DNA from 3 places in the Sporosarcina soli genome. Region 3 is predicted to be linked to each of the others. Evidence: riboswitches for the same ligand, from Rfam matches in the RefSeq annotation. Region 3 holds a riboswitch; each other region holds the start of a gene.

Region 1 (4,217 bases), 1.4 Mb from region 3:
AGACGCCTAAGCTTTCTCCCATTTCCTCGATCGTAACGCCTCGTAGCTCCTCCACTACTTCTCTCACTTTTTTTAACGTATGGCGATCTACACCTGTAGGGAGATCTTTTTGATTGTTTGTTGACGGATTAGAAGATCCAAAGAATTGATCGATCATTTTCTGATTCACTTCATCGCGATCTTGCAGGATTTCCTTCTTCTTTTTAAACTCTTCAATCGTTTCAACGAATTTCTCCATCGACACTGGCTTCAACAAATAGTTGCTAACCCCGTATCGCATCGCCTTCTCGAGCATGACCTTTTCCATAGCAGCCGTCACCATGATAATATCCGTGTTCGGATGGTCTTCCCTGATTTTGGATAATAGATCCGTTCCGAGTTCGTCTGGTAAATAGATATCGAGCAGCAGCAAATCCACTTCATGTTTATCTAATAGGCTCATCGTTTCTTTGGCATTTAACGCTTTTCCAACGAGTTGGACACCCTGTATCTTTTCTAAAAACTGCTCTTGGACTTGAGCGATTCGAAAATCATCCTCTGCTATAACCACTTTAATCATTTTGATCTCCTTTCACTTTTCCCGAAACTTTTTTGGCAAGTATACTGTAAAAATAGCCCCGCCATTTTTTTCGTTCCCTACTTCAATCGTTCCACCCAATGATTCCACGATGCGCTTCACATTGAATAAGCCATATCCCCTGTTTCCGCCTTTGGAGGAGTAGCCTAAAGAAAACAAGGATTCCATCACGTCATCTGGTACGCCCTGTCCGCTATCTGTTACTTCTATAATAATGTCATTTCCAAAACCCGTAATTGAAAAGATTACGTTTTTTTCAGATTGCTGGACAACGGCCTCAAAAGCATTATCGATCAAATTGCCGATAATGGTGATCATATCCGATACGCCTATGTGAGCCGGTAAGACGTCGACAACACTATCGGGTTCAATTTCTAGGTTAATTTTCTTTTCGGATGCTCGGCCCAGTTTCCCTAACAAAATAGCTTGTACATTCGGATCATGGATCTGATTGAACAATATTTGACTGCGATGCTGATGATCCGTAGACTCTTGCTGGATGAACTTAAAAGCATCTTCATATCTTTCCAACTGTAATAAGCCGGATAACAAATAGAGTTTATTGGCATACTCATGCGTTTGAGCACGAAGCCCTTCCGAATATTCACGGACCTCCGAAAGTGTATGCATCAGTTTTTTCAATTCCGTTTTATCCTGAAAACTACAGACAACCCCTACCACACGCTCATTGTCAATGACTGGCGTTAAGTTGAAAATGAACGTTTTCTCACCAATCCTGTTCTCAACATTATGAATCGCCCGCCCCGTTTGCAAAACATCTTCCAATTGGATAGTAGGCACGATCGGATGAATAGACTGACCAATCAACTCGTCTTCCTTCAGATCCAACATCGTCTTTGCAGAATGATTGGCAAGTGTGATCCCCCCATTTCGATCCACTGCCATGATCCCCTCTTTGATCGATAATAGGATTGCACTTCTTTCCATATACAACGAAGAAATTTCATGCGGCTCCAATCCCAATGTATCTTTTCGGATACTTTTCGTTAAAAAAATGCTTCCGATAATCCCTAACACAAAAACGAACAATGACGCGATCGCAATGGTTTTTATTCTCGAGTAAATCTCTCCATAAATGTCCTTCTCCAAATACTCGATCGAAACCGTTCCAATCACCTGTGTATATTCACCATTATCTGCAATGATCGGAACTTTCCCGATCAAAACCGAACCATGTTCCCGTTCCACCTCAAAATTGTAGGAACCTCCGAATACGAACGCATGATAGTTTGTATCATCTAAACTCTTTTCACCGACTTGGGCGGGATTGGTATGTGAGTACACAATCTCCTTGCGATTTTCGATAATGATGTTTGCCGCATGCACTTGGTCTTTTACTTGCTCCGCAATCGGTCGAAAATGGGATTCAATATCATTTGTTTCAATTGCTTCCCGAAGCTCAGGCATCAGTGAAATCGTTTTTGCAGCTTGCAAAACGAGCTGCTTTACTTGATCTTTTTCATCGACAAATTGTAAATAAGCAAAGATGCTTGCAAGCAAAATGACGATGAGAAGCACCAATGTACTTATAAGCCCTAATATTTTGGTTTGTAACGGGATAAACTTTGACTTTTTCATTTTTTGGCTCTTTTCTTAAAGATGCTTTCATTTTCATCATAGCATTTTCACATATGCATTTATAGCGGCCCCCTTATTTGATAAGAATAAGAAAAAACACACTATTTTTTACATTTTTATACTCATACACAAACCGAGAACACTGTGATACACTGTACTATGGATTTTTCAACACGTGGTTCGCAACCATCCCACGTAAAAAAACTAGGAGGAACTAAATAATGAAAGTAAAAACGATGGCCACAAGTGGAGTTATCGCCGCTTTGTATGTCGCTGTTACATTTTTAATTGCCCCATTTGGTTTTACACTCGTCCAATTTCGGGTTTCTGAGATGTTCAATCATCTCGTCGTTTTCAATAAGAAATATATTTTTGGTATTGTAATCGGTGTCTTTGTCGCGAACTTCCTATTTTCACCGATTCTCGTTGATGTCATTTTCGGAGTGCTTCATTCGGTAATCGCTCTTTCAATAACCATTTTTTCTGCAAAATTCATTAACGGCATCTTCAAGCGAATGCTATTTAACACAATCGTCTTTACGGTTTTGATGATTATCATCGCCTATCAGCTTAAGATTTTTGCGGATCTTCCCGATTTTAATGGCATTCCGTTCCTCATCGTTTATTTAACACTTGCAATTGGGGAATTCGTCGTCATGGCAGTCGGAATCCCGATTATGATGGCTTTGAACAAACGCCTGAACTTCGAAAAGTTAATCTGACATACAAAAGCGCAGGGCGCCTGCTTAGATGCGACAGGCATAAGACAGATTGGCGAAGAGGCGATCTTTGCCTCATAGCCAAAATGGCTTATGACCCGAGCATCTGGCGCCCGGAGCCTAGACGATATAATGATCCTCGCCACCTCTTTGTCCGCAATTGAAATGGCGGGGATTTTTTAAGGAGAATCCGCATGTATATTACCATTCAAGAAGCTGCTGAGTATCTCGGCATGCCGGTCCAACAAGTGCAAAAATATGTACGCGAAGGTCGGATCCGCTCCGTTCACGATGGCGAACAGTTTCTGATCAATCAAGCGCAATTCAACCTGTACTTTGAGCAACTGGAAACATTGAAACGCCAAATCGATGAATGGCGCAACGAACCGATCCCGCCCGATCGCGATATTAAAGATGAAGATTGAAAAACGGCTACAGACAGACACGTCTTAGCCGTTTTTTAATGTTATTCAAACTATGGAAGACGCGAAAACATTTCATTCATCTCCCTGTAAAATCGCTTAGTTTTTCACCGCATATAAATGCTTCACCAATTCACGGTTTTTCTCTTTAAAGAGGTCATTATGCGAGGATACCCGTCCATGTCCATACGCTTCGGGCTCAATGTATTGTTTCGCTTTATTCACCGCGTTCCCCGCATCTTGGAACGCTCCTGCGATGAGATGCAGTTTTCCTTCGTGATTCAAAATATCTCCTGCCGCATAGAGTCCAGGGACAGAAGTTTCACTCATCGGACTACCTGCAACCGTATATTCATCTGCCATCTCGATATCTAATCCACTATTGGACGTCAGTGCTTTATCCCGATCATAGCCATGGTTAATGATTACTTCGTCCACTGCAAGCTGAATTTTCTGTCCATCTTCATTGTTGACGAGCTCCACTTTTTCAATGCTTTCACGATCATCTGCCGCAATCAATCTTTCAATCGATGTATTCAATAGACATTCAACAGAACTATTGAACAAGCGGGTCACTTCAGCCTCATGTCCTTTTAATAGCTCTTTCCGATAGGTTAAATATACTTTTTCCGCAATCGGCTCCAATTCATTGGCCCAGTCGATCGCTGCATTCCCTCCACCGGAGATCAACACCGTTTTCCCTTGGAAACGTTCAAATGATTTGACTGTATAATGTAAATTTGAAACTTCAAATCGCTCAGCACCTTCAAGCTCCAATTTCGTCGGTTTTAAGATACCGTATCCGACAGCCAAAATAACTGTTTTAGAGTAGTGTTTTTGATTGCTTGCGGTTTGGACCATAAAGTTTCCGTCTTCACCTTTGCTAATTGCTGTCACTTT
Region 2 (4,217 bases), on a different contig from region 3:
CATCTTTCTAGATAACCTATCCGCTTTTGCTAAAAAATCTTCATCGACAGCCCCAAATCCGTACCTGCCCTCTTCTTGTCGAAAGATCGGGAGTGCTTCGTACTTCAGTGGATAGCCGCCATCTTCTCGAATGAATCCTTGGAGTGATTTTAAATAGTGCAATACCTCTGCATGCAATTTCCCATTCATGTGAAGGGATTCCGTTGCTGTCAATACGAATGTCGTTGTTTCCCCATAGGGTCCGCTTCCATACCGATTTCCTACATTCTCAGCAATCCATCCTGTAAAGCGCCCTTTATTGGAAAGACGATCAATTTTGTTGAAAATCGTTCGTAATATATCCACTTTTATGAAAGATAAATCGAGATCCTCTTTTTTCAACTTCTCATCATCAAAATGAAAGACCCATCCAGCAGTCGTCATCTCTCGATCCACTATACTTTGCAATTCAACGAAAGGACCGGTCTTTCGCATTTCATCATTATAGAGTTCGACAAGTGTGATTTGCATATCATTTTGAACATGTTCCGGCATCTGTGCGACCAATTGCTTATCGATTGCAAATTCTCCGTTTTCAACCCGTCCAAAATAGAACGGAATTTCCTTCTGGATACTGATCAACGCCGAGGCCAAACGGGATTGCTCGTCATCCTGTCTGACGTTCAGCTGAAAGGGAATCGTTTCCACTGAATCGTCACGCTTCCAGAAAACCGCCTCCATTAGGATCGTATCAAAAGTGGAACATGCATGTCGGACGACAATTCCAGCTTTGACAATATCGGACGCATCGAAATGATTCGGTTGTATAAAAAATTCAATGGATGGATCCGCCGCGATTTTCGGAAAGATGGGATGCCCTGTCGACAATCTTTCGTGTAGAACGGGTTCATCTTCTTTTTTAATTAAGAATGATGGTTTCCTTGTCAAATTTCGCGTATAGAATGGCTCGTACCAATGCTCCAAATCGAGTTCGACGAAAATATATTGTTTTTCAATTTGTTCTTCAATCGCTTTCTCATCCTGCTTACTAAACAACTTTTTTATGAAATTCAATGGATGGATCCCCTCCGCTAATTCGTTGGTATGGAATCATCTTAACGTTTCCACCATGAAAACGCTATTCCAACTGCATTGTTCATAATCTAGCCTTTTCACTAATCTCCAAAAAAATGTTAAACTATAAGGGATGCATTTCAATTGAAAAGAGGCTTCATTATGCGCGGTTTTGTCTATCTGATCGTCTTTTTCTCGTTTTTTGATTTATTTTCACAGTTACCCGTCATGAGTCCGTTTGCGCTTTCGCTCGGGGGCACACCGTTTTTGGTCGGACTTGCTGTCGGTATGTATTCCTTTTCCAATACGATCGGCAATATCATCTCGGGATTTATGACCGATAAAAGAGGGCCGTTCCTCATACTTGTATTGGGATTGTTCGCTTCCGCCCTTTCCCTTTTCCTCTACTCGGCAGTAGCGGATGCGTCAGCATTGCTCGGAGTCCGGTTCATCCACGGTTTCATGGAAGGGTTGATTGTTCCAGCGGCATTCACTTTTCTCGCCAATCGTGCCGAAGAATCGAAAAGAGGTCGTAATGTCGCCATTTCAGGTGCATTTGTCGGACTTGCCGCCATCATCGGTCCAGCATACGGGGGAATAGTGGCTGCCAAAACAAGTACACCGTTCATCATGGCTATCAATGGGGGGATTATGTTTCTGTTAGCGATCCTCGCATTCTTTGTTCTCCGTTCATTCAACTATGTTCGTAAACTCAAGGCCAAACAAATTCGGCGCTTTCCAGTGAAAAACTTATTCCGAAATCGGGGGATGATACGGGCATTTGCAGGCGCATTTTTTCTCATGTTCTCACAAGGCGTCCTTGCACTCGTCTTACCTTTGAAAGTCGAATCGCTCGGATTTGATACAAAAACGAGCGGAATATTATTGAGCACGTTCGGTGTTGTTGCAATCCTGATTTTCCTACTGCCAATCAACCGAATATTCGACCGTGCCCGTCCGGTTTCGACGCTTGCATTCGGCATCACACTGATGGGCTTGAGCATGTTATTTTTAAGTCAGATCGAGGAATTGAATTTTTTATATGTGGCCATGGCAATTTACGGGGTAGGCTTCGCTTTCCTTTTCCCTTCCATCAATTCCCTGCTCATCGACTCGTCTACGACTGAATACCGCGGAAAAGCATATGGCTATTTTTACGCATTCTTCTCAATCGGTGTCGTAGCAGGATCGGGTCTGATCGGATTTTTGGACCTTGAGTTCCGAGGCGCATTCATGCTAACAGGTATCATTTTGCTAGCCGTAGCGGTCTATACGTTGCTCGGAATGAAAAAAGGTTCTATTGACAAATCAACTCCTGTCGCTTAAAGTCAAAGACGAAATGAATACCCTGTCCGGGAGAGGTTCATAGCGACCCTCTATAAAAAACTATGTATGGATGTACGGTCATTCGACACGGCTTTTTTAGATTGCATAGACGAACCTCCCCGACAAAATTTAGGGGAGGTTTTTTAATTGGCTGGAAGAGATGAAGCAACATTGAGTGATTTGACATTGCTCGGCAACCAAAATACGAAATACGCATATGAATACAATCCGGATGTGTTAGAATCCGTCGACAATATGCATGTCGGAAGGGATTATTTTGTCAAGTTCAACTGCCCGGAGTTTACATCCCTTTGCCCAATGACGGGCCAACCTGATTTCGCAACGATGTATATCAGCTTCATACCTGATAAAAAATTAGTCGAAAGTAAATCATTGAAACTGTACTTATTCAGTTTCCGGAATCACGGCGATTTTCATGAAGACTGCGTCAATATCATCATGAATGACTTGATCAAACTGATTGAACCGCGTTACATCGAGGTTTGGGGCAAATTTACGCCACGCGGTGGGTTATCGATCGACCCTTACTGCAATTACGGTAAACCTGGAACGAAATACGAACAGATGGCCGATCATCGAATGATGAATCATGACCTCTATCCGGAGAAAATCGATAATCGCTAAAAAGTGGCAAGTTCACTAATTGAAGATAAAAACATCCGGAGCGACTTGGCTTTACAGTCATCTTCCGGATGTTTTTTTACGCTTTTTCCATCGTATACGATTTGATCTCGTTCATGAAGGCTTTGCCGTACCTCTCCAACTTCGACAAGCCGACTCCATTCACTTCAAGGAATTCCTCATCTGTTACAGGCATTCTTGCAGCCATATCCCGCAATGTTTTATCGGAAAAGACGACAAAAGGAGGGACCCCGGCTTCTTGGGCCAAGTTCAGACGGAGTGCACGAAGTTGTTCAAATAACGGATCATCGTTTGTAATCTGTTTCGTCACAACGGACACTTTCCGGTAGATTTTCACTTTCCCTGTCAAGACATCTTTGCCGCGCTCACTGACATAAATGATGGGAAATTGTCCGTTCTCAACAGATAGGCAATTTTCGGAGATGATGAACTCGATAAAATCAGAAATTTCTTTTGTGTTACGCCCTTTCATCAGTCCATAGGTCGTCAGTTTATCAAAACCGAATTCCAAAACTTTTTTGTTCCTTGAACCTGTTAACACTTGTGCAATCATCGTTTTTCCGAATCGTTGCCCCATTCGGATGACACAAGAAAGCACCATTTGAACGTCCACCGTTACATCGGAACTTTCCCTTGTATCCGTGCAGTTGGCACATCGTCCACAAGCCACTACATCCTTTTCACCAAAATACGTAATGATAAATTTTTGTAAACAAGTTTCCGTATGACAAAAATCGATCATAGATTGCAGCTTTTCCAGTTCCGCCGGAATCCGGCCTTCATCTTGTGACTGGTCGATCAGGAAGCGCTGCGTGTGAACGTCCTGTGATGAAAACAATAATGTGCAATCACTATCGAGACCATCACGTCCAGCACGCCCGGCTTCTTGATAATAGCTCTCCATATTTTTCGGCATCTGATAGTGGATCACATATCTTATGTTACTTTTATCGATGCCCATCCCAAAGGCATTTGTAGCAACCATCACTGTTGCTTCGTCCATTAAAAAACGATCTTGTTCCAATTGCCGTTCAACATCCGACAAGCCCGCATGGTATTTGGCAACCGCTACCCCACTTTTCCGTAACATTTCATAGACGGAATCGACCGCTTTCCGTGTAGCTGCGTAAATGATACCCGCTTCCCCGTCATTTTTCTTTACATATTCCTTCACG
Region 3 (4,217 bases):
GAGGGTTTGATTTGCCGTATTTCTGCGTTTTTTTGCAGAAATTAAGGCACTTTCCTTTTAGGACGTCGCGCACTTAGACTGCCTTCCATTATTCGTTCAGCTGGAGTTTGAACATTCGCTGAACAGGAAACAAAACCGCATTCATCTCGCTATCTATAGAAGTGAGAGTTTTCTAGCTGACGCTTTACTTTCAGTACAAAAACATTTGCTGAATCAAGTTAAAATTCCTCATAAACAGCCGGATCCTGATTTTTCAATCGCCCATCCGGACGCGTCAACGTTGCGATTCTCTCCATCTCTTCATCATTTAGGGTGAAATCGAAAATCGAGATGTTTTCCAGTTGGCGTTCTGGAGAGGCGGACTTTGGAATCGGAACGGCTCCCAGTTGTGTATGCCAACGTAAAATCACTTGCGATATCGACTTGCCATGCTGATCGGCAATCTGTTGAAGCATTTCGTTTTCAAGCAGTTCATTGGCCCGGGCAATCGGACTCCAAGATTCAGTCACCACATTATGTTTCTCATGCAATTGCCGTTGTTCTTTTTGGTTGAAAAAAGGATGCAATTCGATTTGGTTGAGGCTCGGCAGTTCACCCGTTTCTTTCTGTAGTCGCTCCAAATGTTCAGGAAGGAAATTACATACACCGATGGATCGGATGAGTCCTTGTTTTTTTGCCTCAATCAATGCCTGCCAAGCCTCCACATACAGACCTTGCTTCGGATTTGGCCAATGAATCAGATAAAGATCATAATAATCTAGATTAGCACGATATAAGGATTCTTGGATTGTGACCATCGCTTTGTCATACGTTTGGTAACGCCCCGGCAGTTTAGAAGTGATCCGCAATCTTTCCCGAGGTACCGAGCTCCGTCGAACCCCTTCCCCTACCGTTCCTTCATTTTCATAGTTATAGGCAGTATCGATCAGCCGATAGCCAAGATCGATGGCATGCTTAATCGCATTCGCGCCTTCATTTCCATTCAGCTTATATGTACCTAACCCTACTGCAGGCAACGTTAAGCCGTCATTTAATCGTATTTCTGGGATTGCTTGATTCATATTCTCTTTCCCCTTTCCTTTATAATGTAAAGGTATCATCTATCTATCTAACAATTCAAATAGTTGAATTCTTTATCTATTCATCGAGAAAAACCTCCGCCCATGACGAGTTCGTCATAGAAGGAGGTTTTCCTGTTAAGAAGGCTTCTTATGTGTGATTCTAGATGCAAATTGAGGGTTGAATTCCTCGGACGCGACTTAGAATCTGCCGTGTTCAATCTCTTGGTACAAATGTTTTACAATCGGTTTCTTCACTGCTCGTTGCCTTTTTACCTTTTTGGCTGACAACGTAAATCGATTTGGCGCTACATTTATTGCCTGAGCTCCAATATTTACAGTTGTTCACTTCACAAAGAATTTCTTGAGCCACGGCTTCACACCTCCTTTTTTGTAGGATGCACAAGATCGCGAGAAAAAATACTTTTTATGCGCCAGGTAAAGCCATCCTTTCTTTTCGTATGGTATGATGGACAAGGTTCAAAAAAGAGGTTCGCAAACTCCCTCTATAAAAAACTAAGGAGATGTAGATATTGAAAAATGAAAAAGCGGTCGTCGTCTTTAGTGGCGGCCAAGACAGTACGACATGCCTGTTTTGGGCATTGGACAATTTCCGGGAAGTCGCAACTGTAACGTTCGACTACGGACAACGCCATTCGGATGAAATCGAATGTGCAAGGAAAATAGCGGAGGAACTCGGTGTCTCGTTCAAAGTGCTTGATATGCAATTAATCAATCAATTGTCAGCCAATGCCTTGACACGGGATGACATCGAAGTGACCGAAGTGGATGGCGAATTACCGTCGACATTCGCCCCCGGAAGAAATCATCTGTTCCTTTCTTTCGCAGCTGTCTATGCAGATGCGATCGGCGCACGACATTTGATCACCGGTGTCAGTGAGACGGATTTTAGCGGCTATCCGGATTGCCGTGATAATTTTATCAAATCATTAAATGTAACGTTGAATTTGGCAATGGATGGGCGCTTTGTCATTCATACACCGTTAATGTGGCTCGATAAGTCAGAAGTATGGGCTTTGGCGGACAAACTTGGTGCACTCGATTTTGTACAAGAGAAAACACTCACGTGCTACAACGGGGTTCCGAGCTCAGGTTGTGGGGAATGCCCGGCATGCGTGTTGCGTAATGAAGGTCTCGCGACATATTTATCTCAAAAGTCTGCAGGTGTTGCCAAATGATGCAGCAATTTTACCCACAAGTCCAACATAGCTATCGATTTGAATTAAACAAAGATATGCATTTTTCGGCGGCTCATTTCATTCCCGATGAAGATGCTGGGAAATGCCAAGTGATGCATGGCCATACGTACCATATCAATGTGACCATTGGCGGAAATGAATTGGATCCGCTCGGTTTTTTAATCGACTTTAAACAATTGAAAGACTTGATCCATAAAAAGTATGACCATTCTGTATTGAATGATCATCCCGAATTCCAACATCGCTTTCCGACAACAGAGATATTGGCAGAAACGATTTGGACGACCATTCAAGATGTGCTACGGACAAGGGAAAATCGTCCGGTTTGCCTGCAAGTGATCGTTCGGGAAACGCCGACCAGCTATGTTATCTACCGTCCAAGACAGGAGGATTTGCTATGAAAATTCCTGTAATGGAAGTATTCGGTCCGACGATCCAAGGCGAAGGGATGGTCGTGGGGCAAAAAACGATGTTTGTCCGTACGGCAGGCTGTGATTATTCCTGTTCTTGGTGTGATTCCAGTTTCACATGGGATGGAACAGGCAAAAGCGTCTCGAAACGGCCGCCGGAAATCATCGAAGAACTAAAAGCGATTGGCGGACAATTGTTTTCACATGTAACGATCTCAGGAGGAAATCCAGCGTTGCATAAAGGAATCGGGGAGCTCGTCGACCTTTGTCATGCAGAAGGATGGAAAGTCGGGGTCGAAACACAGGCTTCGTTCTGGCAAGATTGGTTATTGAACATCGATGATATTACGCTGTCTCCGAAACCACCAAGTTCAGGGATGATAACGGATTTTAGCAAACTGGACCGATTCCTGGAAAAACTAGCAGATGCAAACGCCAGCCTGAAAATCGTCATTTTTGATGAGGACGACTTCAAATTTGCGGAAGAGGTCCATCTCCGTTACCCGACAGTCCCTTTCTTTTTACAAACCGGTAACGACGACATCACCACAACAGACGACGCCTTCCTCGTACCGAAATTACTGCACCGCTACGAATGGCTCATTGAACTGGCTGTCAACTCCCCCGTCATGAACGATGCCAAAGTGCTCCCGCAATTGCATGCTTTGGTGTGGGGAAATAAGCGTGGCGTGTAATATTATAATTGTAAATAAATGAAAAAGGTGCTGTCCCCGAAGTCGTTTTTAGACTTGGGATACAGCACCTTTTCTTCACTAATTCATGGTTGTTCAGGATATTGCTTCCGTAAAAATTCTACAGATGCTGTGATCAATTCTTTTAACACATCCGTATCGATATCGTCCAATTTGTTAATATAGACGCATGCTTTTCCCGTCGTATGTTTTCCGAATCGCGCCAACAAGCTTTCCCGTTCTGTTTCCCCCGGCGCGAAATACAAGCTGATTTTCGCTTTTCGCGGAGAAAATCCGACTAACGGTGCATCCCCTTCATGCCCGGTTTTATAGACGTAATGATAGGAACCGAATCCGATGATACTCGGCCCCCACATTTTAGCTTCGTAACCCGTTGCTTCTTTAAAAAGTTCGAGCAATCGGTATGCATCTTCCCGTTTTTTAGGACTCTCCACATTTTCAATGAATTCGATGACACTTGCGTCTGTTTCCTTCGTCTTTTGTTCGTACATGCCCTTTTCACTCCCATCTGATTTCATAATTCTGTTCCATTCATCATAGCATGTCTTCTAAACGATAAAAAACAGCCATGCATGGCTGTTTTTTATCTTCTATTATCTTCATTCAGCAAATCTTTTTGTACTGAAAGCGAAGCGTCAGCTACTCACCTCTATAGATAGCGAGATGAATGCGGTTTTGTTTCCTGTTCAGCGGGTGTTCAAACTCCAGCTGAACGAATAATGGAAGGCAGTCTAAGTGCGCGACGTCCTAAAAGGAAAGTGCCTTAATTTCTGCAAAGATCGCAGAAATTAAGGCAAATCGAACCCTCCGCTGTTC

Evidence for each region. Region 3 has a riboswitch for preQ1 ahead of queC (7-cyano-7-deazaguanine synthase QueC). Riboswitches for the same ligand answer to the same signal wherever they lie in the genome.
Region 1: another riboswitch for preQ1. It lies ahead of ACFPRA_RS11330 (QueT transporter family protein); the one in region 3 lies ahead of queC (7-cyano-7-deazaguanine synthase QueC).
Region 2: another riboswitch for preQ1. It lies ahead of queF (preQ(1) synthase); the one in region 3 lies ahead of queC (7-cyano-7-deazaguanine synthase QueC).

Annotation. Positions count from the first base shown of each region.
Region 1 covers NZ_JBHSNO010000005.1:1,529,322-1,533,538, forward strand. The annotation lists gene ACFPRA_RS11320 (response regulator) at 1-559, opposite strand, end outside; gene ACFPRA_RS11325 (ATP-binding protein) at 572-2,176, opposite strand; PreQ1 riboswitch class I at 2,346-2,390, shown strand; gene ACFPRA_RS11330 (QueT transporter family protein) at 2,398-2,898, shown strand; gene ACFPRA_RS11335 (excisionase family DNA-binding protein) at 3,090-3,320, shown strand; gene ACFPRA_RS11340 (NAD(P)/FAD-dependent oxidoreductase) at 3,417-4,217, opposite strand, start outside.
Region 2 covers NZ_JBHSNO010000008.1:65,985-70,201, forward strand. The annotation lists gene ACFPRA_RS15635 (hypothetical protein) at 1-1,053, opposite strand, end outside; gene ACFPRA_RS15640 (MFS transporter) at 1,216-2,379, shown strand; PreQ1 riboswitch class I at 2,406-2,449, shown strand; gene queF (preQ(1) synthase) at 2,527-3,024, shown strand; gene recQ (DNA helicase RecQ) at 3,101-4,217, opposite strand, start outside.
Region 3 covers NZ_JBHSNO010000005.1:106,384-110,600, forward strand. The annotation lists gene ACFPRA_RS04815 (aldo/keto reductase) at 219-1,061, opposite strand; gene ACFPRA_RS04820 (DUF1540 domain-containing protein) at 1,276-1,431, opposite strand; PreQ1 riboswitch class I at 1,541-1,584, shown strand; gene queC (7-cyano-7-deazaguanine synthase QueC) at 1,592-2,257, shown strand; gene queD (6-carboxytetrahydropterin synthase QueD) at 2,254-2,679, shown strand; gene queE (7-carboxy-7-deazaguanine synthase QueE) at 2,676-3,383, shown strand; gene ACFPRA_RS04840 (DUF1801 domain-containing protein) at 3,467-3,892, opposite strand.